DNA from 3 places in the Peptacetobacter sp. AB800 genome. Region 2 is predicted to be linked to each of the others. Evidence: riboswitches for the same ligand, from Rfam matches in the RefSeq annotation. Region 2 holds a riboswitch; each other region holds the start of a gene.
What was found. A riboswitch is a leader RNA that binds a small molecule or an ion and turns the genes downstream of it on or off. The one in region 2 is predicted to bind glycine.
Positions count from the first base shown of each region.

Region 1: it holds a riboswitch for glycine, as region 2 does, so the genes downstream of both, ACK2WN_RS07925 (GrdX family protein) here and ACK2WN_RS10530 (alanine/glycine:cation symporter family protein) in region 2, are expected to answer to the same signal.
Region 3: it holds a riboswitch for glycine, as region 2 does, so the genes downstream of both, ACK2WN_RS09495 (saccharopine dehydrogenase family protein) here and ACK2WN_RS10530 (alanine/glycine:cation symporter family protein) in region 2, are expected to answer to the same signal.

Region 1 covers NZ_JBLOUI010000024.1:4,322-14,725, forward strand. The annotation lists gene grdD (glycine/sarcosine/betaine reductase complex component C subunit alpha) at 1-900, opposite strand, end outside; gene grdC (glycine/sarcosine/betaine reductase complex component C subunit beta) at 911-2,443, opposite strand; gene grdB (glycine reductase complex selenoprotein B) at 2,741-4,048, opposite strand; gene grdA (glycine/sarcosine/betaine reductase complex selenoprotein A) at 4,067-4,543, opposite strand; gene ACK2WN_RS07910 (glycine/sarcosine/betaine reductase component B subunit) at 4,642-5,928, opposite strand; gene trxA (thioredoxin TrxA) at 6,002-6,319, opposite strand; gene trxB (thioredoxin-disulfide reductase) at 6,421-7,371, opposite strand; gene ACK2WN_RS07925 (GrdX family protein) at 7,546-7,920, opposite strand; glycine riboswitch at 8,019-8,124, opposite strand; gene ACK2WN_RS07930 (M3 family oligoendopeptidase) at 8,482-10,164, opposite strand; gene nadC (carboxylating nicotinate-nucleotide diphosphorylase) at 10,229-10,404, opposite strand, start outside.
Region 2 covers NZ_JBLOUI010000046.1:1,392-11,795, forward strand. The annotation lists gene ACK2WN_RS10525 (DUF1097 domain-containing protein) at 1-373, shown strand, start outside; gene ACK2WN_RS10530 (alanine/glycine:cation symporter family protein) at 587-1,981, opposite strand; glycine riboswitch at 2,092-2,186, opposite strand; gene ACK2WN_RS10535 (heavy metal translocating P-type ATPase) at 2,519-5,239, opposite strand; gene ACK2WN_RS10540 (ArsR/SmtB family transcription factor) at 5,308-5,679, opposite strand; gene ACK2WN_RS10545 (MalY/PatB family protein) at 5,910-7,100, opposite strand; gene ACK2WN_RS10550 (amino acid ABC transporter ATP-binding protein) at 7,213-7,950, opposite strand; gene ACK2WN_RS10555 (amino acid ABC transporter permease) at 7,952-8,626, opposite strand; gene ACK2WN_RS10560 (transporter substrate-binding domain-containing protein) at 8,715-9,536, opposite strand; gene ACK2WN_RS10565 (hypothetical protein) at 9,736-10,404, opposite strand, start outside.
Region 3 covers NZ_JBLOUI010000035.1:9,423-19,826, reverse strand. The annotation lists gene ACK2WN_RS09535 (competence/damage-inducible protein A) at 1-549, shown strand, start outside; gene ACK2WN_RS09530 (Cof-type HAD-IIB family hydrolase) at 643-1,434, shown strand; gene ACK2WN_RS09525 (zinc dependent phospholipase C family protein) at 1,561-2,151, opposite strand; gene ACK2WN_RS09520 (sigma-54 interaction domain-containing protein) at 2,345-3,913, opposite strand; gene ACK2WN_RS09515 (DMT family transporter) at 4,280-5,212, shown strand; gene ACK2WN_RS09510 (TVP38/TMEM64 family protein) at 5,474-6,271, shown strand; gene ACK2WN_RS09505 (TerD family protein) at 6,368-6,916, shown strand; gene ACK2WN_RS09500 (patatin-like phospholipase family protein) at 6,941-8,230, shown strand; glycine riboswitch at 8,323-8,426, shown strand; gene ACK2WN_RS09495 (saccharopine dehydrogenase family protein) at 8,635-9,882, shown strand; gene ACK2WN_RS09490 (GGDEF domain-containing protein) at 10,005-10,404, opposite strand, start outside.

The DNA.
Region 1 (10,404 bases), on a different contig from region 2:
TATTATGTTATCTAAGCCAGCTTTTTTAGCGTCTGCATATTCATTTCTTGCAACGTCACTTACATTACCAAGAACAGCTTCGTATGCATATTTTAATGCATTAGCAACAACAGGAGATCCTGACGCTCTAGAAACTATGAATATTTTTCTATCGTAGTCTTCACCTACACCAGGTCCGTATCCGAATCCCTGAGATTCGAAATCTCCACCAGTTGTGAATGAAGAGAATACTTTCATTAATAGGTTTCCTGTTAATGTATCAGTAACCATTACATCTGGAGTACCTGCAAGAAGGTCATTACCTCTCATTACACATCCTCCGTCAGCTCTCATAGATTCAGCAAATTCTATTCCGTATCCGTTAGACTGTAATTCTTTTAAGAATTTTTCTACCTGTCTAGCTCCATCAACGTTTAATATACCTACTTTAGGATTTTCTATACCTATTGATTTAGCTGCAGATATTCCGTATACAGCATTTCTTATCATTGCTTCTATTCTGTTAGTTGCACTTGTTCCTGTAGTAGTAGCAAGTATCATTTCTTTACCTCTACCTGGAGTAAGTACTCTACCAACTGTAGAAACACCTATTGGGAAATTATAGTGCATAGTTACACATGCATCTATGTATTTGCTGTCTAGAAGTTCTTCCATTTTTTTATGCATTTCAGATTCTTCGTTTACTTCAACTATTTCAAGATCAGTATCAACTTTTGGTCCTATTAAAACTATATCAAATAATTTTGATTTAGCTAATTCAGCACCTTTAACTAAGTTTTCTACACCGTGTTCACTTCCAAGAGTTGTTAAACCTATTCTTACTTTAGGTCCGAAGTCTCCACTTTCTATTGCATTAGCTACTTCTAGGAATACATCTGCTATTATATTTTTTGATGACATAATTTCACCCCTATTCCTGCACCATATCTAATGCCATTTTTTTCATTGTTTCAGCTATTATTTTTTTGATTTCATCTTTAGAAACACCAGCTGCTTCTTCTTCTACACCGTTATTTCTTTCAACAACTACAGATACACCGTCGAATAAGTTAGTCATTCTTCCTAAGAATAAACTTCCTTTACCAACTATCATAGCTCTGTTTTTGTCACCAGTTGTTAAGTCATCTATCATAAATCCTATGTAAGGAACTCCTGATGGTATATGACCCTGAGTTGGAGCCCAACCTGGTAAACCGTGTCCAGCTATAAAGTTTTTAAGTTCTTTCTTTTCTAAGTCTCCACGTTTAACAGCAAGAGCACCTATCATTTTGTAGTTTGCTTCTGGTACGTTACCTGCACCAGCTGGTTTTGTTATATCTGGGTTCTGCATTTCTACAGAGAATACATCAACATCAGTTATTTTTAAGTTACCTTTATCTAATCCTTCTGCTATTAAAGCACCCATAACAGCCTGAGGAGCTGATCCTGTAGCAACAGTATGGTTACCAACTAAGTCAGTTCTTATAACTGGGCTAACACCGTCATTTTCAGATACTAGTACTGCAAATCCTCCAACAACGTCTTCTAATACTGGAAGACCTTTTTTAACATGGTCTTTAGCATTCATACCTAATTTAGCAGTTGCTCCACCAGCTACTACCATTACATTTTTGTATATTCCAGCTTTTACAAGAGCTGCTGCATGTATTAATGCATGAGTAGGTCCTGCACAGAATCCTCTTGTATCTGATCCTGTTGCATTCTGTATTCCAGCTATTTCAGCTATAGATTTTGCGAAGTTTCCTCCACCTCTCTGGTTTATATCTCCACAAGCTTCTTCAGAACATTCTATAACGTATCCTATTTCATTTCTATCTACTGAAGAATGTCTTAACATATGTAAAGCTGCTAACACACCTGATGCTTTAACAACTAAGTTTTCGAACATTGTATGAGCATTTAAGTTAACGTCAACATCATGAGCTGCTCTAACATAACCAACCATTTTACCTTCATGCATTAAAACTTCTGCTGCATGAGAAGCTATTAATTCTTCTGCATTTGATATATCACAAGCTTTTAATTTATCCATAAATGGTGCTAATTCTGGGTAGTTAGCTTCTATTTTAGGTTTTACTTCTGAAACGAATTCTTCTGATAATTCAACTAAGTCGAATACGTCACATATCTGCATTAAAGCTATAAATTCGTCCTGAGGCATTATTTCACCCATTTTACCTTCTCTTGTTCCTTCAACTTTTGTTTCACACCAAGGTAAAGGCATATCATTTAATTCTTCTGGTCTATGGTTTCCTATGTAAACCTGGTTTGGCATATAGTTAACTACATCTTCGTAGCTTCTTATATGGCTTCCTACTTCTTTTAGGAAATCAGAATCTGGATTTGTAGCTCTTTCTACTACACATGTACTACCATTCTGTACTATCATATCTGGTGTATGAACTAGTACATATCCTGCACTTTTAAATACTGGAAAAGTCATTTTTCGGCACCCCCGCGATTTTATTGTTTGTTTATGATAAAAATTTTATTTATAATTAATAAAATTAATTATTTTCAAAATCATTAAAGCAAATTTTTTTGCTTTATTCTAAGATAACTTCAAATAATTTTATCTCTAGATCTAATACATTTTATAATATGTAAATCATAATCATATATAAATAATTTAAAAATAAAAAAATCTTAATATAATTCTCTTAATATTATTATAGATTCCGCAGATGCCCGAAAGCATCCACGAAATCTATTGTTTCAAAGTATTATTAGCTTTTATAGACTAGTCTTCGAATACTGTCTGTCCATCAACTTCTACAGTTAATGCGTGTAATGCTTTTTCTACTAATCTTCTTCTTAAAGATTTTTCTTCAGCTGGATCTAAAGCTGGATTTCCTAAAGGATGAGGTATAGCTATTGTAGGAACTATTCTATTTGCTCCAACAGTTAAAGATATTGGAACTACTGTACACATGTGTACTACTGGTAGTCCAGCTCTTTCTATTTCTTTTACCATAGTTGCACCGCAACGAGTACAAGTACCTCAAGTAGATGTTAGTATAACTGCATCTACACCAGCTTCAACTAGTTTTTTAGCATATTCAGCTGCGAATTTTTTAGAACTTGCAACTGCAGTACCATTACCAACTGTTGAGTAGAAGTAGTTGTGTAATTTTCCTATTACGCCTTCTTTTTCAAGATCTCTTAAAACGTCTACTGGTAAAACTCTATCAGCATCTTCATTAGCATATACTGGGTCGAATCCACCGTGAGCTGTTTCATAAGTTTCTTCTGTAAGGTCCATTACTCCTTCTATTGAGTATTCACCGTATTTAGAAGCTGAAGAAGATTCTATTCTATCTGGGTTTCCTTTTGGAACTATACCACCAGAAGTAACTAATGCTATTGTAGCTTTAGATAAATCTTTTACAGCTGGGTTAGGATCTACTCTATCGAAGTCAGGCATTGGATATTCAGTTACGAATTCTTCACCTTTTATTTTCTTGATAAGCATATCAACTGCTCTCTTAGATCCTCTATCTTCTGCGAAGTAGTTAACTCTTACTCCTCTAGCTATGTATCCTTCTTCAGCTGGAGATCCTATTTCTTCTCCGTTAGCTAATTTTTTAGCTAATTTAGCCATTTTAGGAAGTGCTTTTCTCATTCCTGCTGCAGAGTCAGAAGTTTCTATTATATATAGATCTTTCTTGAACATATCTGCACCTGGGTTTTCTACATACATACCTGTTAAACAAGGTATATTTAAAGCTTCTTTAACAACTTTTGTTATAGTACCTGCTGCAACACCGTATCTACCAGCATTGAATGCAGGACCAGCTATGAATAAGTCTGGTTCAAAACCTTTTATTAATTCAAGTACTTCTGCACTTGCTTCATCCATATTTTCACCGAAGTAACTGTCACCACAAACAACTGTAGCAACTATTTCTATATCTTCACCTAATTTACTATTAAGCTGTACGCTTATAGGAGGTAAAGTTTCTGCCACGTGTGGCTTAGTATCGGCTTTTTCTTCTCCACCTATTCCGGCGAAGAACTGGTTTACATAATGAACTGCTTTTATTGCCATTTCATCGTCCTCCTAGAATTAATTGTATTTACAATATTCGTCTCTTATTTCTTTCATTTCGTCAGCTATTTCGTCTACATCAAGAACCATTTCCATCATTCCAACCTGTTCTTCGTAAACTTCTTCGTCGAATAATTCTTTAACTTCTTCTTCAACAACGTGGTATACTGCTAATCCTAATTCAACACCTGCTAAAGGTCCAGCAAAAGTAGGGTCTCCTGCTGTAACTGTTTCTGCTGCAAGACCTGCAGCTTCGGCTTCAGCGGCACCTAGTAATATCACAAGATTTTCAGCTCCGAATTTATCGGCAGCATCTTTAACTCTCTTCTGATTTTCTAAGTCCATAGCCCCAGCAGCTGTTCAGACGAAACATTCTGTTGCTGAGAATATAACTTCTGCGCTGTCAACTGTTTTAACACATTCTTCTATTGCAGGTCCTGGCACACCATCACGGTCGCCTATTATCATGACCTTTTTATTTTCAAGTACGCTCATAATAGTCCTCCTAATTAAATTTTTCTTTATTATTTTTTATATTTTTATTATTATTTTACAGTCTATACTGTAAAGTTGATTTTAAATTTAGATATTGATTAATATCCTTTTGCAGTTAAATATCCGAAACCAGTTTCGTTAGTAGCACCAGTTATAGCCTGTATTTCTACTTCTATAGTTCCGTCTGGTCTTAATGCTCCAGCAGCTCCACCTGCTATTACATCAACTGCTTCTATATGTCCTATAACTCTATCAAGTTTAGGTAAGTTTATAACCTGGTTAGCATTTCCTCCAGTTACAACAGCATTTGCTCTAACGTCTGCATCTGCTAATGACTGAGAAGCACCATCTCTACCAGCATATTCATCTGTTACTATAACAGTTTTAACACCCTGCATTTCTATTTTTTTACAGTTCATTATTAAGTCTGTATCAGGGTTACCGAAACCTTCCTGAGATACTATAACAGCATCTAATCCAAGGTATTTACATAATTTTGAAGACCAGTTTGAAGATCTTTCTTTGTCAGCTAAGTAAACATTTTCATTAGTTATTATAACACCCATGAAGTTTATTTCTTTTCCGTGCTGAGCATATAATTCTTCTATTACACCATTGTTCATGTGTACATAACTTGGGTTTTTATCACATGCAGAAACACAGTTACCACTTACTATAGCAGTATCAAGTACTTCTGTTGGGTAAAGTATTGTTGGAACTATCTGTTTAGCATCTACACCGTATACGTAAGTATCGTGTAATAGTCCCTGAGTCTGAAGCATGTAAACATATCCAACTTTTGGTAGTTCTGGATATTCTGCAGCCTGTTCGAATAATGGTTTAGTTTCATATACAGATACTTCATCAGGAGTAAGTTCTTTAGCAACTTTTCCTAAGTAAGCAGCAGCTTTGAATCCTATCATTCTAACAGCTTTTTCATGATCATGCTGTTTTAAACCATCTACTGGTTCAGCTATAACAACAACGTTGTTTAATTTTGAGAATGGAGTATATTTAGCTCCTTCTCCTGTCATGTCTACTATACCTTCCTGGAAACCAACTATTTTACCAGTTGTAACTACAGCAACACCTTTTAATGCATGAGTTCTACCTTCACCAACTGTATCAACTTTAGATATGATACCTGGGAACACTCCACCGTTACCTTCTACCTTAACTCTTGGTTCGATAACATCTTTAACTGGTGTTATTCTTATGCTTTCACCTGGGTGAGCTAATTCTATATCTATTGATTTGATATGTTCATCTCCACCTATTTCCTGTAGCATCTCTTCTTTGTTTACGAATAAAACACCATCTTTAACTTCAGTTTTTTCACCAAACTGAACATCTTTTATAAAGATTTTTCCTAATTCAAGACGCATAACGCACCTCCCATAAATTTTTGTATAAAATTAACCTTTTAAAATAATTTAATTAAAAGCTAATAATAGGCTCTTAAACGTATTTTTTTATCATAGCTTCTATGTTAGCTATTGTTGCATCATCTTTAGTAACTTCGTCTATTTTTTCTCCATCTTTGTAAACTGCTAATGTTGGAAGTCCTAAAACTTTCTGTTTTATAGCAAGTCTTCTTGCTTTTGTTATATCCATTTCACAGAATTTCATTCCTGCAGCGTATTTTTCAGCTAATTCATGTACTTCTGGCATTAAAGCTTTACATGGTTCACATCCCTGACTCCAGTAATCTACGAATACGTATCCTTCTGCTTCTAATACTTCTGTTGCGAATGTATCTTTGTCTAATGCTAACATCATTTTTTTGTTCCTCCAATTTTTTATTTATTTTACCTGGAAGCCAAATGGCTTCCAGATTATATGCTTTTTATATTTTTTAGTTTAATAGTTTTTACTGATTATTCAGCAAAGTGTTCTTCTATATATTTTTCAGCCTGAGTTGCTGCTATTGCACCATCAGCTGTTGCAGTTACAACCTGTCTTAAAGGTTTCTGTCTACAGTCACCAGCTGCAAATACACCTGGTATGTTAGTTCTCATGTGGTCGTCAGTTAATAAGTAGTTCTGTTCGTCCATATCTAATATACCTTTGTATAAATCAGTCTGAGCTATAACACCTATGAATACGAATACACCCATTGTTCCGTCTTCTTCATCAGCGAAATATTCATGAGTTTCTCCAGTAACTGTGTTTTTGAATACTACAGATTGTAGTATTCCGTCACCTTTTATTTCTTCAACTACTGTATCTAGTAAGAATTCTATTTTAGGGTTCTTTCTAGCTTTTTCTTCTATACTCTTAGCACATCTGAATCCCTGTCTTCTGTGAACTATTGTAACTTTTCTAGCGAATTTAGTTAAGTACATAGCTTCTTCTAAAGCACTGTCTCCTCCACCAACTACGAATACTTCGAAATCTTCAAAGAAGTCAGCGTCACAAGTTGCACAGTAAGAAACACCTTTACCAGTGAATTCTGCTTCTCCTGGGCATCCTATTTTTCTTGGGCTAGCACCAGCTGCAACTATAACAGCTTTAGCTCTATATTCTGTACCACTTTCACATTTTAATACTTTTATATCTCCTTCAAGTTGAACTTCAACTACACCATCTCTTTTTATTTCAGCACCGAATTCATCACACTGCTGAACCATTCTAGCTGTTAAAGATGGACCACTTGCATTTTCAACAGATCCAGGATAGTTTGCAACTTCGTGAGTTATAACTATCTGTCCACCGTTTTTAGTTTTTTCTAATATTAGAGTTTTCATTTTAGCTCTAGCTCCATATATTCCTGCAGCTAGTCCAGCTGGTCCTCCACCGATTATGACTATGTCATATAAATTTTCCATTTCGTCATCCTCCTGATTGAAATATAAATCTTTTTATTAATTTAAAATTCAAAATTTAAAACAATATTATATTTTTGAATAGTAATTACTAGTACAATACTTCGAAAAATGTTTTCCTATCGCACAAATACATTTGTAAATGTTTTCCACAAAGATAAATATAATACTATTCTTTTAATACTCATACTGGATTCTTGAGATTGTATTAGTCATTATATCTAAATCTATAACTCTAAAATCATCCATTACTCTTTCTATCCAGTTAGGAGTTTTCTTGTCATTTTGGAATTTAGAAGCTGTATTTATTGCATCTTCTATTAGTTCCACTGACTGATAATCTAATCCTTCTCCTTCAGCCATTATAACTGTTCTATAAGGAGTTTCATTAGGTTTTACACTTCCATAAAGTGGGTGTGAAAGTAGTTTACATCCTTTATGAATATATTTTCTACATTCTTCAAGAACACCTATGTAAGATGTATCAATAAGTCTTACATCCTTTTCAGGAAAACTTTCTTTTATTTTAGAATTATTTGTTACTATAAACATCTTTACACTCTCTTTCATCCTAGAAACTTTAAACAAAAAAACAGAGAAAACAAATCTCCCAATTTGTCTTCCCTGTCAAAATTCATCTTCAGAGATCTGTCCGCAATATAGTATATTCACCTGAGAATTTCACATTTACTATCGGGAAATAGTAAACATTTGTACCTTCGGTCCCCATTTAAGGAAGTCTCCTATACGCTTCATCCAGAAATATAAACTTTTTATTTTTGTCTGTCTCTATATTTGTTAAGTTAAGTATATAAATTTTCGATACAAATATCAAGTCTTTTTTTTATTTTTTTTTCTATTATTTTTTCAAATGTTTTTCACATATTTTTCTAACAACTCATAAAAGTTAGTTATATACTTAACTTTAGCTACTTACATCTTTGATTTTTCATTAAAGTTGTTAGTCATATTTTTTTATTTTTTGGCTATTTTTATATATTTTATTTAATTTTCTATATATATTTTTTAATTTATATTGTGTTTTATCTATAGATATTTATTTTATTGATATTTTTTATACTTACAAGATAATGTTTTTTATTATCTATTTATCTATACCTTACCAACACTCCAATTATAGATTTTTTCTATAACTGTATCTAAACACCCTTTTTCAAAAGGTGATTTTAAACCTCCAACTTCAACTGTTTCTACAAAAGATCTCTTACCAGCATTTTTGCAAATATGCATATAATTCTCTAAAACTCTTTCGTACTCATCTTCCATACTAGCCCAAATTTGAAGTGCGCAAACCTCAGCAAGAGCATAATCTATATAATAAAATGGATTCTTAAATATATGACCTTGTTTAAACCACCAGCATCCTTTTTCTAAAAACTCATTTCCATCATAATCCTTCCATGGTGTATATATTTTCTCTAGTCTTCTCCATTCTGAATTTCTTTTCTCTGGAGTAAGTTTTGGATTTTTATATACAATATGCTGAAACTCATCTACCACCATACAATACGGAATTAACCTAACTATAGTTGCCATATGAGTTCTTTTAAATTTATCCTCATCTTCTTTAAAGAATAATTTCATCCAAGGCCAAGTCAAAAGTTCCATAGACATAGAATGTATTTCACAGCAATCTAATGTTGGGAAGTTTATCTCTGGCATGTCTATACTTCTAGACATATAAAGCTGAAATGCGTGACCAGCTTCATGAGTTAATGTATCTACATCATCAAAAGTCTTGTTGAAATTTGAAAAAATAAACGGAGCTTTTATCTCCGGTATATACGTACAGTATCCACCAAATCCTTTAGATTCTTTTGTTTCTAAATCCATAAACTCATTTTCTACCATAAAATCAAAGAATTCACCGGTTTCTTTGGATAATTCATGATACATCTTTGATGCTGCATCTAAAGTTTCATCATAATCTGTTAAAGGTTCCATATTCCAACCTGGGTATTCAATATCATCATCGTAATATTTTAATTCATCTATTCCTAGTCTAACTCTCTTTTGCTTATTAAACTCATCTACTAACGGAATCCATTTTTCTCTAACTTCATCTCTAAATTTAGATACATCAGCTTCCCCATATTCAGTTCTTTTCATTCTTATATATCCTAACTCTACAAAATTATCAAATCCTAACTTTTTAGCAATTCTATTTCTCACTTCTACTAACTCATCAAAATTAGAATTGAATTTGTCTTCAATTGATTTAAAATAATTATAGAATTTTTCTGAAGCCACTTTTCTTTCTTCTCTGTTTTCTGATAACATATATTTATTCATTTGTGATAAGTTATTATACTTGCCATCATAAAATATTTTTGCAGATGCTAATAACTTAGTATACTCAGAACAAAGTTTATTTTCTATTTTTAAATCATCTATTATTTCATCTGAAAATTCCTTTAAACTAAACTCTACAAGTTTATAAAAATGCTTGCCATATTTAGCTTCTATATCTGTTTTAAAGTCTGAATTTACAATAGTTTCATAAAATATCTTATCTATTTTTTTATACTCTGGACCATACTCATCCCAATATCTATTTTCTATAGCTATCTTTTCATCATGAGTATTTATACTATAATTTATAGATGCTAGTGTCTTCATACTCTCTACATGGTTTCTTATTTTATTTATTTCTACTATATTTTTATCAAATTTTTCAAAATTATCACTTTTTTTCATATCATTTATTAATGATATTATTTTTTTATTAATCTCTTTAAAATTTGGTCTTTCATATTTATACTCTGAAAATTTCATTTTACCACCTTTCAAAAAAAGCTGTATAAGAATTATCCTATACAGCTATCTTTTTATATATAAATTATATATTTTTTAAGTTTTTCATACTTATATCAAGTGCTTTTACTGAATGAGTAAGCGCTCCTGAAGATACAACATCAACACCTATTTTACCTATCTCTTCTATATTATCTAATGTAACATTTCCAGAGAATTCTACTATAGCTCTATAATCTATTATCTCTAAAGCTTTTTTAG
Region 2 (10,404 bases):
AGGTTGGGCTGGTTTTGCAGGATGTACAGCTTACTTTGCTGGTCCTAAAAAAGGTGTTTCTGCACTTCCTCTTACTTTTGCTTGTGTTGGAAGTGGTGTAGCTTATGCATTAATATCAGTTCATTTAGGAAATCAAATAGACTTTGCTCAGATAGGTCTTGTATTTACATTTGTAACTACATTCCTTATGTGTGCAGGCGGAAAAATAGGTATAATATCATTCGTTCCAGGAGCATTCATGGGTTCATTCTCTACATTTGCAGCTGGTGGTGATTTTATGATAATACCATCTATAGCAGCTGGAATAATATTAGGACTATGTTGTGACACATTAGGTAAAAAATTATGTGCTATGTTTGGCTCAGAAGAATAAATCAAACTAAAAAGAGGAGCTCGTTTCAAACGACCTCCTCTTTTTCATTGTTTTCTTTTTTGAATCTTAAATCTTAACTTTATATTTCATATTGATTTCGCACCACCAAAATCAATACTACAAACTCACTTAATATATTCCGATTTTCCTATTATTTTAATCGATTAATTTTATACTTATAATTTTATGTCTAAGCAAATATAAACTTCTATGCTATTTTTCATCTTTATCTGAATCGCCATTTACATATTTCTTGTATATACCCATTACTACGCCACTAAGTGCAAATAATGCTATAGCATTTGGTATAACCATCAGACCATTGAAACAGTCAGCTAACTGCCAAACTAATTCAACTTTTAATGTAGATCCAACTATTATAAATAATATAACTATTAAAGAATATATTTTTACTGCTTTCTGTCCGAATAAGTATTTTACGTTTATCCGTCCGAAGAAATGCCATCCAAGTATAGTAGAGAATGCGAAGAATAATAAACATATTGCTATGAATAAATCTCCACCACTACCAAAAGTATTTACGAAAGCTGTCTGAGTAAGTGCTATACCTTCTTTTCCTGAATCTAAAACACCACTAGTTAATATAGAGAATGCTGTTAAGTTTAGTATTATGAAAGTATCTATAAATACACTAACCATAGCTGTTAATCCCTGTTCATGAGGGTTTTTAGCTGCTGCTCTTGCATGTGCATGAGGTGTAGAACCCATACCAGCTTCATTAGAGAATAATCCTCTTGCTACACCGTAACGTATAGCTTCTTTTATAGATATACCAACTGCACCACCAAGTACTGCCTTTGGATTAAATGCTCCAACTATTATCATTTTGAAAGCTTCAGGAACTTCTGATATATTCATTCCTATTAAAGCTAAACTTCCTATTATATATACAAATGCCATTATAGGTACTATTTTTTCAACAACTGATGCTAATCTCTGTGTTCCACCTATAAATACAAATCCTGCTACTACAGCTATTAATAAACCAACTGTTATAGGAGGTATATTTATATTTCTACTTGCAAAAACTTCTGAGAATGCTGCACCTATTGAGTTTGACTGAACCATATTACCCATAAATCCAAGTGCTAATATTATTAATACTGAGAATGTCGCTGCTAAGACTTTACCAAATTTTCCTGTAAATGCAGCTCTGATGTAGTATACAGGTCCTCCTGTTACTTCGCCATCTACAACTGTTTTATATTTCTGAGCAAGAGTTGCTTCTGAATAAATCGTAGCCATTCCAAAGAATGCACTAAGCCACATCCAGAATATAGCCCCTGGTCCACCAGAAAGAAGTGCTGTAGCTGCACCAGTTAAGTTACCTGTACCAACCTGAGCTGCTATAGCTGTTGCTAATGACTGGAAAGGTGTCATTTCACCGTGTTCTTTCTTTTCACCGTTTAATTTTAGGTTACCGAACACTAATCTGAAGCCCTCTCCAAATTTTCTAACCTGTATAAATTTTAGTTTGAATGTGTAGTATATCCCAACTCCACATAAGATGAATAGTAGTAAGAAATTCCATAAGAATCCGTTTACGGCTACTACTACTTCTAATAGATTGTCTAAGAATAATTCCATGTTTTTACTCTCCTTTTCTTTTATTTTTTTGGAAATAAAAATAGAGCTGATATATCAGCTCCAAAAATAAGAGTAGAACATTTGCAAACAGACCTTAAAAATTTGATCTGCCTTACTGCTCTGTCCTTTTGCCTGAGAGATTTGCAAACTTAGTTTGTGTACACCTTCGGCGCCCCTTTTTTGGAGACTCTCCAGAGTTCCTAATAGATTTTTTATTAATTTTATAATTACAATTTATCTATCTGTTTAAATAATATCATCTATTTTGAGTAATTACAACATTTTTTCTAAATTTATTGAAATTTTCAAAAAACACACATATTTCCTTTTTATTTTTAGGAAGTATGTGTGTTTTAATATTGTTTTATTTATTTTTTAATGTATACAACCAATTTTTTTACAGTAGTAAAATTAGGAATACGTTATTTACAGAATATTTAATTTATTAAACTTTTATTTTTTAAGTTACTAAACTATTTTTACTATATCATATTTCTATAATTTGTATAAAAAATTATGTGATTCTATAAAAATAATTTATTCTTTTAAAGTTCTCATTGCATTAAGTACGGCTATTAATGCAACACCTACATCTGCAAATATTGCTTCCCACATATTTGCAACTCCACCAGTACTCATAAGCATAACTATTACTTTTACACCCATTGCAAATACTATATTCTGCCAAACAATTTTATTTGTTTTTTCAGATATTCTCTTTGCTATAGGTAATTTAGATAATTCGTCTGTCATAAATACTATATCACTTGCTTCTATTGCTGCATCAGATCCTACACCGCCCATAGCTATACCAACGTCTGCTCTAGCTAAAACTGGGGCGTCATTTATACCGTCTCCTATAAATGCTGTATTTCCTGTGCTATTTTCTTTTGCTACTTCTTCAAGTATTTCAACTTTCTGATTAGGTAGAAGTCCTGAATAATGTTTGTCTAATCCAACTTCTTCAGCTATCTTAGCTGCAGCAGCTTCATTATCTCCTGTTAGCATTACAACATTTGTTATACCAACTTTTCTCATTTCTGCAATAGCTCTCTTACTATCTTCCTTAACCTCATCAGATATTACTATGCATCCAGCATATTTGCCATCTACTGCAACGTATACAGTTGTTCCAACTTCATCTATCTTTTCATATTTTACATTTTCGCTATCTAAAAGTTTAGAACTTCCTGCAAGTATTGTCTTTCCATTGTATAAAACTTTTATACCATGCGCTGCTATTTCTTCATACTTGTCTATTTCACTTAATTTTACTTCTTCTTCAAATTTTTCATTATAGCTTTCCATTATAGATTTTGCTATTGGATGGTTTGAATTCGCTTCTGCAATTGCTGCAAATCTTAATAATTCATCTTCTGACATTCCAACAGGATTTATTTCTGTAACTTTAAATACACCTTTTGTTATAGTACCAGTTTTATCAAGTACAACTGTATCTACTTTTCTTAATGCTTCTAAATAGTTACTTCCCTTTATAAGAATACCGTTTTTAGACGCAGATCCTATTCCACCAAAGAAACTTAGAGGTATTGATAATACTAATGCACAAGGACATGAAACTACTAAGAATATTAATCCTCTGTATAGCCAATCTCTAAACACAGCACCTTCTATAACTAGTGGTGGTATAAATGCAACTGCTAATGCTAGTCCAACAACTATTGGAGTATAGTATCTACAGAATTTAGATATAAAGTTTTCTGTCTGAGATTTTCTACTTCCTGCATTTTCAACCATATCAAGTATCTTAGCAACTGTAGATTCTCCATATTCTTTAGTTACTCTTACATAAATTAATGCATTTGTATTTATTGTTCCTGATACAACTTCTTCACCTGGTTTTACACTTCTAAGTACAGATTCACCAGTTATTGCAGAAGTATCAAGCATTGCTTCACCTTCTGTTACAATTCCATCTAGTGGTACTTTTTCACCTGGTTTAACTACTATTACATCGCCTACTTCTACTTCTTCAGGATCTACCTGTATAATTTTTCCACCCTGAACTAAGTTTGCAAATTCTGCTTTTATTTCCATAAGAGCAGATATTGATTTTCTTGACTGACCAACTGCTTTCTGCTGTAAATATTCACCTATTTTGTAGAATAACATAACACCAACTGCTTCAGAATGTTCACCTATTGCAATTGCACCTATTGTAGCTATCGACATTAGGAAGTTTTCATCCATTACCTGACCTCTAAATAGGTTCTTTGCAGCTTTTAAAAGTACATCTCCACCTATTAAAATATATGCTGCTAAAAATACAACCACACCAAATGTACCTGTATTTCCAACTGCCATTTCATATATTCCAAATGCGTATACTATTACTCCAATTATAATTTTTATTAGATCTTTGTTTATTTCTTTCTTTTCTTTTGGTTTTTCAACCTTTTTAGGTTTAATTTCTTCATGGTCGTGGTCATGATGATGTCCTCCACAGCCACAACTTTCACTATGTTCGTGGTCGTGATGATGATGTTCTCCGCAACCACATTCTTCATCATGATTATGCTCGTGGTAATGATGTTCTCCACAGCCACAATTTTCACCGTGTTCATGATGATGTTCTTCTGAATTATTTCTATTTGCATATAGTACGTTTAAATCTATTCTTCCATTTCTTGCTGTATTTCCAGATTCAACTATATTTCCCTTATTATCAAACTCTAAAGCTCCAACAACTTTATTTTTTAATAAACTTACTGTTAATCCACTTTCTGTTTCGTGTATTATCTTTGCTATTTCAGACATATGCTGCTTTGTAATATCTCTAGCCTTAGCAAATACAGATAATTTCTTAGCCACAAAGTTCATATTGCTGTTTTCTACATATGCTAATTTTCCAACTTTATCATTTATCTTTTCCGCACAATGTGCACAGTTTAAATTATTTAATAGAAAATCAACTCTTATAACTTTATTTTTATCTATTTCATCTTTTTTCTCTGACTTAATTATATTTCCCTTGTTATCGAAACTTATTTCCCCAAGCACTTTGTTCTTTAATAGACTTACAGTCAATCCACTTTCTGTATCATGAATTATCTTTGCTATTTTAGACACATTAGCTTCTGTTATGCTTTCATTTTCCATAAATACAGATAATTTTTTTGCCACAAAATTCATGTTGCTATTTTCTACATAGTCTAATTTTGAAACTTTGTCATTTATTTTTTCTGCACAGTGTGCACAATTTAAACCATCTAGTAGAAAATCTATTCTTGTACTCAATTTAATTCACATCCTTTTCTTAAAATCCCTTTATTTTATACACATTAATTGCCTATTGTTGATATCTTCTATCTTCCATATTCTTCTTTAACATGTTCTAGTCCATATTTTAATATTCCACTTATATGTTCATCGTCCAATGAATAGAATACTGTTTTACCTTCTTTTCTAAATTTTACTAGTCTAGCATTTTTTAGTACTCTAAGCTGATGAGATATCGCTGACTGAGTCATTCCAAGAAGTTCTGCTATGTCACATACACACATTTCATTAGAGAATAGTGCAAATATTATTTTTACTCTAGTTGTATCTCCAAATACTCTAAATAAATCTGATAAGTCTGCTAACACCTCTTCATCGGGCATCTCTTTTTTTGTTTTGTCTACTACTTCTTCATGTATCTTTTTTTCTGTACAACAATCTATTTCTTTATTTTTCATAGGTTTTTCTCCTTTCTTAACGTTTTAATATATGAATAACTGTTCATATATTCATTATAATCCGCTTACTATTTTTTTGCAATAGGTTTTATAAAAATATATGAACAATTATTCATATATTCTTGTAATAAGTCATTTCACTAATACACATTCATTCCTTTTAATTGACTGCAATAAAAAAGGACCAGTATTTTTTACTGATCCTCTGATTTTATCTTTTGTAAATTATATTATCTATTTTCAAAAGCTACTTTTATTCTATTCATACATTCTTCTACTATTGATCTTGGACAAGCTATATTTATTCTTTCAAATCCGCTTCCTTCTTCTCCAAACATAGTTCCTTCGTCGAATATTAAGCCAGCTTCTTCAAACATTATTGTTTCTAATTCTTCTGCAGTTAATCCATATTCATTGAAATCAAGCCATACTAGATAAGTTCCTTCTATTGGTATCATTTTAACTTTTGGAAGATTTTCTTCTACAAAGTTCTTTATGTATTCAACAGTTCCATCTAAGTATTCGTTTAATTCATCTAGCCAATCTTCACTTTCATTGTATGCAGCTATTATAGCTTCTATAGCGAAAGGATTTGGTCCACTCTGTGCTCCACTTCTTGAAACTTCTACATTCCAAGCATTTCTAAGTTCTGGAGTGTTTATTATTATATTAGACATCTGCATTCCTGCTAAGTTGAATGTCTTACTTGGAGCTAAACAAGTAACTATATGTTCTTTATATTCTGGGCATAATTTCTGTAGGTTTATATGTTTATATCCTTTTCTTATTAAGTCATTGTGTATTTCATCAGCTATTATGAATACATTGTGTTTTTTACATATTTCAACAACTTTTTTGAGTTCTTCTTCAGTCCATACTCTACCTATTGGGTTATGAGGTGAACAAAGTATCATAACTTTATTATTAGGATCTGCTGCTTTTTCTTCTAAATCAGCAAAATCCATTGTATATTTTCCATCTTTATATATTAATGGGTTATTTACTACTTTTCTGTTATTTTCTTTTATTTTATTTGTGAATGGATAGTAAACTGGTCTTTGTATTATTACACCGTTATTTTCTTCTGTTAATAATCTTAATAATATAGATATTGCTGGAACTACACCACCACTAAACATTATTGATTCTCTGTCTAATTCCCAGTCAAATCTTCTTTTGTACCATCCTAATATTGCATCGTAGAATCTCTCTACTTCTCTAGTACTGTATCCAAATACTTTTCTGTCTACAACTTTGTGTACTGATTCTAGTATAGGTGCTGCTACTTCAAAATCCATATCAGCTACCCACATTGGTAAAGCTCCTTCTTTTGCTCTAGGAAATGATTTATCTAAGTTATCCCATTTTATACAGTTTGTATTTCTTCTTTCTACATAAGCATCAAAATTATATTTGCCCATTTTTTCATCTCCCCAATTTTTGATTTTATTAATAAAAGGGATTACTACATTAATTATAAAATTTTATGTAACAATCCCTAATTATTATTATATTTTAATTTATTATTTATATCTACTCTGAAATTATCTGCGCTAAGAATTTCTTTGTTCTATCCTTTTGAGGATTAACTATAACCTCTTCCGCAGTTCCTTCTTCGACAATTTCTCCACCACTCATGAATATCACATGGTTAGAAACATCTCTAGCAAATCTCATCTCATGAGTTACTACAATCATTGTAACTTTCTGTTCAGCTAATTCTCTCATTATATTTAAAACTTCTTGTACTAGTTCTGGATCCAGAGCTGATGTTGGTTCATCAAAAAGTATAACTTCTGGATTTATAGCAAGAGCTCTTGCTATACCAACCCTCTGCTGCTGTCCTCCTGATAAAGTAGATGGATACGCATCTTTTTTATCATACATTCCGACCTGTTTTAAACATTTAGATGCTATTTCTTCAGCTTCTTCTTTTGATTTTTTCTGAACTATAATTAAACCTTCCATTACATTTTGTAGTACAGTCTTATTTTTAAATAAGTTATACTGCTGGAATACCATACTTGTATATTTTCTAAGTTGATGAATTTCTGCTTTTGTTATATGTTCAAAATTTGTACTAAAATCACCTATCTGTATTTCTCCACTATCTGGCTTTTCAAGATAGTTAATACATCTTAATAGAGTAGATTTTCCTGTTCCTGATGGCCCTATTATAGCTACAACATCTCCCTGATTTACCTCTAAGGAAATATTATTTAATACTTTATTAGAACCAAAACTTTTTGATAAATTTTTTATTTTTAACATATTACTTAACTCCCATAGATTTATTAATACGTTGTTCCAATAATTTTTGACCTTTTGTTAATAATGCTATAACAACCCAATAAACGATTAGTACCGCTGCATAAGCTTCCATAACTCTAAAGTTTTTAGAAGAAATTAATTTAGCTTCTGACATTAATTCAATTACACCTATTGTAAATCCTAGTGAAGATCCCTTAATCAAACTTATAAATGAGTTTGATAATCCTGGAAGTGCAACTCTAAATGCCTGAGGAATTACTATTCTTCTCATAACCTGAAGCTCTGTCATACCAATACTTAAACCAGCTTCTCTCTGTCCTTTATCTATTGAACTTAAAGCACCTCTTATGGTTTCAGACATAAATGCCGCTTCATTCATCGACATTACTATAATAAGTGCTGTTATTGGTTCCATTTCACTTAAAAAACTTACAAATGGCGTTATTGCAAAATAAAAGAAGAACAACTGTGATAACATAGGAGTGCTTCTAAAAAACGATACATATATAGCAACAACTTTATTTAATACTGGCACTTTATATTCAACTATCAATGCCAATATTACCGCTAATATTAATGATATAACTAATGATATTGCCGCTATAAAAAGAGTAACCTTTATAAACGGTAATATTTCAAAAAGCGTTTCTTGAAAAATATCAAATCTAAAATTCATTTTTAGTTTTTACTTCCTTTTTAATTATTTTATCAAAAATACTGCTGAAACAATATTTCCAGCAGTATTTTTATTTATTATAATATTTTTATTTATTCATTACAGATTCTGATATATCCATACCAAAATATTCATTATATAGGTTAGTTAAGAATCCATCTTCTTTCATTGATTTTAATGCTTCATTAAATTTATTGTATAATTCTTCATCACAATCTTTTAAGAATGGATACGCATTATTTTCTTCGTATAAGTTTTCTCCAACCTGTTTAAGATTTAAACCACCTTCTTCTATCATTCTATCAAATGATAAAACTGGATATGAATGTGCATCTGCTTTATTCTGATTTACAACAAGTCCTCTTTGTTCTTCTGTTATAACTACTTCTATTTCATCATTAGGATCATTTTTTTCTTTGTATTCTTCTATAAATTCTTTTTCAAATCCTGCTGGCTGACAAGCAAATCTTTTACCTTTTAAATCTTCAACAGAGTTTATTGAATCATCATCTGCTCTTACTGATAATTTATATGGATTGTATGCATATATTTCTGAGAATTTATATTTTTCTTCTCTTGCCGGAGTAACACTTATCTGCTGAGCAACTGTGTCAACTTTTCCTGCATCTAATAGTCCAAACATACCATCAAATGATGCTACTTCAAATTGTATTTCATAGTCTCCCATTCTTTTTGCTACTTCTTTTAAGATGTCAACATCTACACCTACTATCTCTTCTCCTTCTTTATAACACCAAGGATTGTAAGTTGCTGTTACACCTACTCTTAATACTTTCTTTGTTTCTGGTTCTTTTGCTTCTTCTTTTTTAGCTTCATTTGAACTACAGCCAACCATTGAGAACACTGTAGTACATGCTAATACTAATGCTAATAATTTTTTCTTGAACATTTTTATTCCTCCCTACTTGATAAATTTTGTTCATTTTTTATTATTTTTTAAAAAAATAGCATATTTTTATGCTATTACCTTAAATAATACATTAAAAAAAATGGCATAGCAAAAAGTTTTTTTCTATACCATTTATTATATTTATATCTTTTTTCTATAACAATGAATTGTTATACTATTTTATTCTAACAACTAAACTTTATTCCTCATCTAAAAAATCATAGAAATCATCATTACCAGACTCAACAAAATCATACAGCGCATTCTGTTCAAAGAACATCGAATCCTGATACTCTAACCCCTTATAATTCACCTTCAACAGACCATTAATATAATTTCTATCTCTCTCAGAATAAGTCCCAACAAAGAACATCCCATCTAAATAATAATAAATCGCCTTAATATCATTATTTATAACATAAGACTTCTGCTTAACATGGTCGTTATTAAAATTAAATCTAGTAAAGAATACCGCATCCTCATCCATATCACTTCTAAGAACAAACGGATTATCTTCATAGAACTTTTCTACAAACTCTTCTCCATCTTCAACCGTATAAATATCTACAAACTCTTCCTTAGAAATCTCGTCAAACACCTCAAAATCATACATAGGCTCAGACTCAGAAACAACCATAGAATTTAACTTAAATCCTTTTTCATTTTTCTCAATACTAAGTGCAACTTTACAGAAATAATATCCATCATTGTCTTCGTAAATAGTTTCAACAACATATTTTCCATTTCCTCTTGATGTTACATCTGTTTTTAAAAGTGCACCATTTATATTTGTTATGTGCATACTTCCTATTTCTTCGCTCTCAGAATAGTATGTAAGTGCTTCTCTATCCCAAGCAACTAATCTCAT
Region 3 (10,404 bases), on a different contig from region 2:
AAGGTTGCAGAGATTAGAGAAAGAGTTGGAAAATATATCTACGCAGAAGGTGGAGAAGAGTTAGTAGACGGAGATTCTAAAATAGAAGAAACTGTTGCTAAAATGCTTGTAGAAAAAGGTTTAACTATTGCAACAGCTGAATCTTGTACAGGTGGTTTAGTTGCTGGGACATTAATAAACTACCCTGGAATATCTGATGTATTCCTTGAAGGATGTGTAACATACTCTAACGCTGCAAAGGTAAAAAGACTTGGTGTATCTGAAGAAACTCTTGAAAAATACGGGGCAGTAAGTCCACAGACAGCTACAGAAATGGCAGAAGGTATAAGAAAAGGACTTGGGGCAGATATAGGATTATCTACAACAGGTGTTGCAGGGCCTGGTGGTGGAACAGATGAAAAACCAGTTGGTCTAGTTTATACTGCGATATCTATAAATGGAGAAACTAAAGTAAGAAAAAATAACTTTAGAGGAGATAGACAGAAGGTAAGACGTAGAGCAGTAAGACAGATATTAATAGATTTAAAAAGTATGCTTGAAGAATTGTAAAAAAACACTAAAATAATAAATTTATTGTTCTAATAGAATAATACTATAAATCAAATTTTTGAAAGAAACTGAAGAAAAGGAAGTAAATAAACTATGATAAAATATGTATTTTGTGATTTAGACGGAACTCTTTATCACAAGGGGGTTAGTGAAGAAGATGCAAAAGCTGTAAAGAAAATAGAAGAAAGTGGAAGAATTTTCAATATAGCTACAGGAAGAATATTTAGACAGGGATATGAAATGGTAAAAAATGATATATCTCTAAATGGATATTTCATAGCAGAAAATGGATCATATATATATGATAGTGAATTAAATCTAATATTTACTGGAACTTTAAGTGATGATTTAGTAAGAGAAGTAATAAAAGAATATGAAGAAATAAAGACTGTAAAAGAGATGGAAGCCGAAATATACTTTAAATTTGATGGGAATATGCTTGTGCTAAACAATGGAAGTGCATTCAACTCTTATTCTAATGATTTTATAGTAGAGCCAGATTTTGCAAATAGAGAAAGCTTTGACAACAAGGTGGGCAATATAGGATTTGCTTCTAACCATCCAGAAGAACTTGAAGAGATAGAAGCTAAGTTAAAGGAAAAATTTTCTGATAAACTAGATATTTATTTCTCTAGTGAAAATACTATAAACTTAGTGCCAAAAGGTGTAGCTAAGAATAAAGCGATAGAATACGTTGTTGAAAAAGAAGGAGTAGATCCAAAAGAAGTTGCGACAATAGGAGATTCTCCTAATGATATGAGTATGATAGCTGGTTTCGAGCATGGATTTGCTATGGCAAATGCAAGAGAAGATGTAAAAGCAGTAGCTAAGTATGTTGTAAATAATGTAGCTGAGGCATTAGAAATAATATCTAAAATAAAATAATTATAAAATATAAAAGAGTGATAATCTATGTAATGTATTATAAATACTAGATATCACTCTTTTTATTTGTAAAATAAAAAGGGGATCCGTGCTCGATCCCCGAAAATTCATAGTATAAAGATTAGTTTATGCTATCTGTAAACCTGCATTTGCATTACTATTAGAAAGTATACTTCCAAGAACAAAATCAGTAACGCTATTGCATACATAAGTAGAAAACTTTAAGTCGTTTTCTATATAATTCCCATTACTTTTGTACTGGCTGTAAAGAGTATTGAAGAAAGATTCGAATTCTCCTTCTTTTATATCTCCGTCGCCTTTGATTTTTACTAAATCAGTTTCTTTAGCTTTAGCAGCAAGCTCTCTTTCATATATAACGTGTTTATTCATGCTGTGTTTGAACTCCCATCTTTCGCTGTGAGCAACACAGAAGAAGTCACATAAGAAGTGGCATATAACACCTAGTTCCTGGCTTAGTCTGCTAGTAGAAAATACTTTTGATAAAGACTCAAGAGTTAAGCTACATAAGTACTTAATCTTTTCTATAATCATGTTGAAAGATTCTTCCATATAATGCTTTTTTAATTTATATTTTGAAAACGCATCTGGCTTAACGTTGCCGTACACGAAGTTCTTTTCACTTATTAATACTGCCTTTTTTTCATCCATATTTTCTAACACTGATTTAGCAATCTGAAAGTGTGTGTTCATTAACATATTTTTTCTCTGCACCTCGTAAAAAATTTTTCATCTAAAGTATCAAACATCCCAAGTAGAGAAGTTCGTATCACATTAGACTTACACAAAAATGATTTGTGAGAAGAAATGTCAACTGCATTTCTTTACTAATATAATAGCAGAAAAAATTGCATTTTACAAGGTTATGTAGACAAAAAAGTCATTTTTAATATCATTTTTTTATGTGCTTTCTTATAAGTCTACTAGCTTTTGATTGCGAAATTCCTAAAATTTCAGCAATTTTGTAACTACTTTTATATTTATTATAATATTCAGAAATAATCTTATTTTCGAAATTATAAATAAGAGTGTCAAAATCTTGCAAATTATTATCATCTATACAAAAACTGATATCGTTTACTTTTGAAAAAGATATAGGATGTTTTTTTTGAGAATCTTCAACAATTTTAGAATCTATATTATTATCTATACTAAATTTATCTGTTTTGTTTTTAATACTATTATCATTACAGCTATCAAAATCAGAAACAAATGAATTATTGTAAACTGATAAATTATCATCTTTGTTAGAATTATTATTTTTGATTGTATATATAATTTTTTCTGGAAGAGAATTTACATCTACGTAATTATTTTTTGATGTAAGTACGATGTTTTGCATTATATTTTGTAGCTCTCTAATATTTCCAGGAAAATTATAGCTAGCTATAAATTTAACTGCTTCATCAGATATTACTTTATCTTTCATATCAAATTGTATAGAGTATTTTTTAAAGTAGTAGCGAATCAAATTCAATAGATTATCTCCACGTTCCCTAAGAGGAGGCAATTTTATTTCTATTACATTTAATCTATAGTATAAATCCTCTCTAAAACTTCTTTCTTTTACTTTTGCTAGTATGTCCGCATTTGTAGCGGATATAATTCTTATATCTACTTTCTTTTGTTTTATTCCACCTACAGGAAGAAAGGTTTTTTCTTGTATTAATTGTAAAAACTTCGCCTGAAGTGGAAGTGGTATATCTCCAATCTCATCTAAAAATAAAGTTCCACCGTTTGCAAGCTCAACAAGCCCCACCTTTCCTTTGGAACTAGCACCTGTGAATGCACCAGATGTGTATCCAAATAACTCAGATTCTAGAAGTTGAGGAGAGATTGCTGCACAGTTTATAGTTATAAATGGACCATTTGCCCTATGACTGTGCTGGTGAATAAACTTTGCAAGTGAGCTTTTTCCAGTTCCAGATTCACCAAGTAGCATAATATTTACATTTGCCTTTGAAACTTGATCAGCAGTTTGCATAATACTCTGCATAACTGGACCGTTGCTTATAATATTGTCCTCGTATTTTAATGTAGTTCTATAGAATGTTTCTACCTCTGATTTATACTTGTTCATTTCTTTTTCTGTGGTCTGCAGTTTTGTTTTTATTTTGTTTAATTCTGTTATATCTCTTACATTTTCAACAACGTATTCAATTTCTCCATTGTCGGAAAAAACTGGTGTAGCTGTTATTAGTAAATTTTTTCCAGTATGAGTTTCTTGTTCTACTGTAATCTGATTCTTACTCTGTATAACAAGGGGAATAGGGCTCTTTGTAGCATATCCGTGATTTTCCAGGTATTCTACATTTTTTCCAATCATTTCTGATTTTGAAATTCCGTAGTTTTCTTCAAATGATTTATTACAAAATATAATCACACCATTTTTGTCAGAAACACAGATTTCGTCGTGGGAAGCTTCTATTATTTTTTGATAAAAATCTTTACTATATTTCATAATTTCCTCCTCGTGTATATTTATAAGTCAAATATAACTTAAAAATCTTATTTAGACAATATTAATCATAAGTAAATTAAAAAATAAGTTGTAAAAGACTTAAAAATAAGTCTATTTTGATTTGTATGAAGAGAAAAAGAATAAATAAGTTAAAAATGACTTAAAAATATCTACAAAAACGATAAAAAAATATATAGTCAAAATAAAAAAATGATAAAAATTGAAATAATCATAAGAAAAAAACTGTATATATTGCAAACGCTAACTTTTATAAATGTTAAATGTAAAAATAAAAATACTATATAAATGGCATGTATTTTGCTATTCAAATATAATGTAATAATAAAAAATTGAGGGGGTAATTATATGAAAAAAGGTGCAAATTCATACGTATTTATAGCAATGGCAGGGATTTTATGGTCTACGCTAGGATTATTTGGAAATATGCTTATGGAAAGAGGTCTTTCATCTGAACAGGTTGCATTTACTAGATTATTTATAGGATTTATAGTGTTATCATTATATTCGCTAATAAGAAGACCAGAAGTTTTAAAAATAAATTTAAAATGTCTTTTATATTGTGGAGCAATAGGAATAATATGTCAGGGGCTTTTTAATAAATGTTATTTTAAAGCAGTAGAAGTGACTGGTGTTTCAATAGCTGCAGTTCTTTTATATACTTCACCATTGTTTTTAGCGGTATTTTCAAAAATAGTTTATAAAGAAAAAATGACTAGAGCTAAGATAATTTCTCTAATTTTATGCTGTATTGGAGCAATTATGGCAGTTACTGGTGGAGTACTTGATCTAAAAGGAATAAATACATACGGAATAATAATGGGAATAATGGCAGCAATAACTTATGCATTAATGCCAATAATAAGTAAAAATGCATTAAAAGAATTTTCAAGTGAAACAATTTTAATCTATGGATTTTTATTTGGAGCAATATTTATGATACCTTCAGCAAAACCAGTTGAAATGATAGGATTTGTTACAGACATGAATGTACTTCCATATATGATACTTCTAGGAGTATTCCCAGCGGCGATGGCATATATATTCTACGCTGAGGGAATTGCAAGAGGTTGTGAGCTTTCAATAGTAGGTGTTGTAGCATCTGTTGAGCTTATAGCTGCATCTATAATAGGATGGACTGTAGTAGGTGAAGTATTCACTATTGGAAAAGCTATAGGAGTTGCAATAATGTTTGTATCAGCATTTACAGCAGTTGCTGGAAATAAAGAAGTTGAAACAGAAGTTGTTGAGGAAATGGAAGCAGAAGCATACGTTGGATAGCTTTAATTAAACAAATTTATATTTATAAAGTTAAATTATATAGGGTGAATTTTTATAGAATGATTTAAAGGCTGTTACATTTTAGGGGAGAAAATGTAGCAGCTTTTTTAGAATATTTATAGAAAAAGTTAAGAATTCCTCAAGAATAAGAAGGTATAATAAGAGCATATATCAAATATATATATTAAAGAAACAAATAAAAATAAATATTAAAACTAATATTTATTTAATTTGTATCATATAGATAAGAGGGGTTTTATTATGGAGCACATTCAAAATTTATTATATATAGCACAGGATAATTTAATATTATCTATAATTGCAGGTCTTTTTAGTGCATTTATAGAGAGTTTTATACCAGCGCTTCCACTCGTAGCAATAGTTTCTGCAAATGCTGCAATATTTGGTATGTTCAAAGGTCTTGTCATATCGTGGATTGGATCAGGGCTAGGTACAACGGCGCTATTTTTAGTGGTGTCTAGATTTAGAAATATTAGGATTTTAAAGTGGCTTTTAAAGAATAATAAAGTAGATTCGGTAATAGAATGGGTTGATAAAAAAGGTTTCAGTATTTTGTTCCTAGCTTATGCATGTCCATTTATGCCTAGTTGCCGGGCCACTTTGGCATCTGCACTTTGTGGCAAGAAAAAATTAATAGACTTTATACCACCTATGTTGACTGGTAAGTTTGTAATGTTTATAATAATAAGTTATATTTCTGAAGATATAACAGGATTTATACATAGTCCAATAAAAATAGGATTATTTATAGGATTAACTTTAGTTTCGTGGATAATAGGTAAGAGATTTAATAAGAAGCTAGAACAGCACGAAGAAGAAATAGAAGCTAGTATAGTTAAGATAGAAGAAAGTACTAAAAAAATCAAACATATTCAGGAAGTAAAGAGAGAACATAAAAAAGAAATAAAAGAAGAAAAGAAAGAACAGAAAAAGGAAAAAAGAAATCTAAAAAAACAACAAAAGAAGAGATTTGTAAATATAACAATCGATAAGTCAAATAAAAAATATAGAAAAAAGAAAGAAGATGAACAAGAATAAATTACATATAATCTACTAGTAAAGTTCACTTTTTTTAGAGATTTGTTGTATAATCTAATAAGTAGAAATTTTTAGTAGAAGGAGAAATTTTTTAAGATGAAGGAAATACTTAAAGGTCAGAAAGTTGAACTTACAAGAGATATACCAGAATTAGAAAATGTTTTGGTTGAATTTGATTATAGAGTAAATAATTATTTAAAGAAAGATGATTTTGAAATGGGTACAGCTGTTTTCTTAACTGATGGTAGCGGAACTATGACTAGCTACGAAGATTTTATCTACAGTGAAAATAGAGAGCATCCATCTGAATCAGTTAAATTAAACGAAAGAGAAGATAAAGTTTACATAACTATGTCTAAAATACCTAATAAAATAAGAAAGATAGCATTTGCACTTACTTTAACTGAGTACGGTGATGTATTTAGATATTACGATAGATTTGACTATTTATCTATGAGAATAATAGATTTAGATCGAGAAGAAGTAATATATAACTACCAGATAAATGATAGTGTAGGTCAGAATACAGAGATAGTATTTGGTGAAATGTATAGACACAACGGTGAATGGAAATTTAATGTAAATACAGATTATCTAGATGGAGGTCTTTTAAGTCTAGGTAAAAAATTTGGTCTAGGAATTTAGCTATTATCACAGGAGGTGATAATTATGAAGGGAATTGCATTAGAAGGTGGATCATCAAAAGGCGCATACCATTTAGGAGTACTAAAGGCACTTTTTGAAAGAGGATATAAATTTAAAGGAGCTGTTGGAACATCTATAGGTGCATTTAATGCAGCTATGATAGTTCAGGGTGACTTTGATGTATGCTACAATATGTGGAAAAATATGCAACCTGAGACATTATTCAATGTGGATAACCAGTTTATGGAGAATTTGCTCGACAAGAATATAGATAGAAGTATGTTAGAATATGCATCTACTGAAGCAAAAAAAGTCATAGCAAATAAAGGAATTGATACTACAAAGCTTAGAAGAATTTTGGATACTTATATAGATGAGGATAAAATCCGCGCATCTGAAATGGATTTTGGTCTTGTTACAGTTGAGTTTGACGGATTAAAACCTGTACCAGTGGAGATTTTTAAGGAGGATATTCCTAAAGGCAAGATAAAGGACTACATAATGGCTAGTGCAAATCTGCCTGTTTTTAAAAGTGAAGATATAGATGGTAAATTCTTTATAGATGGGGGATTTTATGATAATTGTCCTCTAAGGCTTTTAGAAAGCAAAGGGTATGATGATTTAATAGCTGTTAGAGTTTCTCCAAACAGAAAACTTAGAGAGCCTATAAAAGAGGATACTAAGTTTATAGAAATAAAACCTTCTGAGCCACTTGGGAGAGGTCTTATATTCAGCAATGATACTATAAGAAGAAATATGCTTAGAGGATATTTTGACCGGATTAAAAAAATTGAAGGATTAAAAGGAAATAAATACTACATAGATGGAATAACAGACGATGAGTTTATGAATAGATTGATTTCTTATCCAGATGAAAAGATATTACCTTATGCAGAAAGCAGAGGAGTTGTTGGTAAAAATCCAAAAAGAATTCTCTTTGAAAATCTTATTCCAGAAACTGCAGAAGCTTTAAAAATGGGAAAAGATGCGACTTATCAAGATATTTTTATAGCGTTGCTTGAGTCTATAGCAGAGGGGAAAAAGATTAAAAAATTTAAGGTTTATTCATTGGATGAATTTATAGACTGTATAAATAAATCTGAGGACGATGATTCATCTAGTTCAAAATTATCTGAGCTTAAAAAGGCAGCATTTAGACTTGCAAAACCAATAGAAAAGATAACTCCTATAACTTTTAAGGAAAGTATTCTAAAGGAATTTGAAGAGAGTATGTTGGATGATATAGGATATCATGTAAGTCAGCTGGAAAGTTATGAAAAGAATGAAGATAAAGATGATGATGGTTGGGATTAGATAAGTATTAAAAAAATAAATATTTAGAATTAAAAAATTTGACAGTTTGATAAAAATCTTATATTATAAAAATGACAATCAAATATGTTCGGATGACGACTGCATTAGAGACTTTGTAAAAAGCGCCGAAGAAGCAAAACAGAAATTTCATCTTGTTTCTGTGGAAACTGACAGGCAAAAGGAGGGCAGTCTGACGATACTTTGGAGAGAGTGATTAAATTCACCGCCTACGAGGATATAACCAACTGGCAAAAGGACAGAGATATGGATGCATTTATTTGTGTATCTGTATCTCTTTTTATGTTTTTGTAAGGTTGGTATTTTTTATTCCTATTTACAATAAAAAGAGAAATCCATATTTGTGTAAGATGCAAGACTATATATACAAAGAGGAGATAAGAATTATGAGAATGTTATTAGTAGGTGCCGGAGCAGTCGGCGAATCAATTTTAAGGATTTTAAAAGAAAGAGATAAAAGTAGCAATTGGCTAGAGCTTGTAGTTGTTTCTGACTACGATTTAGAGAGAGCAAAAGAGGTTTGTGATAATCTAGGAGATTACGATAGATTTAAGCCTGAATTTGTAAATGCAAAATCAAAAGAAAGTATGAAAGAACTTGTAAAAAAATATAACTTAGATTTTGTTATGGATGCAACAGCTCCATTTTTAAGTAATTATATATTTGATGCAGCATTTGAGGCGGGAGTAAATTACGGAAATATGGGAACTTGGTCTGTTCCAATGGAAAATCCTGCATTTGGTTTAGGTATAGAAAATAGTTATACAGAGCCTATGACAAAATACAACTTTGATAGACACGAAAAATGGGCAGAAAATGGACAGTTAGCTTGTATATGCATGGGAATAGATCCAGGAGTTGTAAATGTATTTGCAAAATACGCAGCAACAGAATTATTTGATGAAATAAAAGAAATACATGTAAAAGACGGTGGAAATCTTCAGATACATTCTGCAGATAAAGACGATATTATATTTGGATTTAATGTGTGGACGGTTTTAGATGAATGTATGAATCCTAATGTTGAATGGGATAAAAACAACGGTGGATTTATAGTAGAAGATGCCTTTGCTGGTGAAGAAAAATTTGATATGCCAGAAGTAGGTGAAAACACATTAGTCAAAATTGAGCACGAAGAAACTGTTACAATGCCTAGATACCTTGAACAGTACGGACTAGAAAGAGTTACGTATAAAATATCTCTTGATGAAAACTTAATGAACGCATTAAAAGTTATAGATAAGTTAGGACTTAGAGGAACTAAGCCTGTAGAAGTCGGTGGAGTGAAGGTTTCACCTAGAGATGTTGTAGCTGCGTGTGCTCCTCAGCCTAAAGATATAGGAAATGAAATGGTTGGAGAAATGTGCGTTGGTATACATTGTAAAGGAATTAAAGACGGCAAAGAAAAAGAAATAATGATGTACCAGACATTTGATAATCAGGAATCTATGAAGGATTGGGGAATGCAGGCTGTAGTTGCTCAGACAGGATTTGGAGCAGCAATAGCAATAGAGCTTATAGGTAGAGGAATATGGACAGGAGAAGGTGTATACTCTCCAGAATATTTTGATCCGATGCCATACCTAAACATAATGGATGAAGCTGGATTTGATTATAAAATAAAAGAAATGTAAACGTATAAGTTAATAACTTTAGGATAGTGAAGTCATAGAAAAACTCCTCTACAGGCAATCAAGTTGCATTGTAGAGGAGTTTTTTTCTATCTTCTTCAATACACTAAGTTAGTTATTATTCTCTATTCTTGTAATTCTTCGTTTGCGTCAGGCATCCATGATGTTTTAAACCTTCTTTTGTTTTTACACATCATATAATCTGTTCTACTCACTAAATCAAATATAGATTTATCATAACCAAATTTATAAGAGTCATATCCTAAAGAAGTAATCATTTTAATATCGTGTAGTTTGTTGTAAGAAGATACCACAGATTGGAATAACTCTATATATCTCTCAACTTTTTCTTTAGGTTCGTTTTTGATAAGAATAATGAACTCATCACCACCTATTCTAAAACAGTTGCCGATATCTTCAAAAGTATCTTCTATACTATCTGCTAAATTTTGTATTAATTTATCCCCATGAGAATAACCAAAATTATTATTTACGTATTTAATATCTGACAAATCTATAGAAATA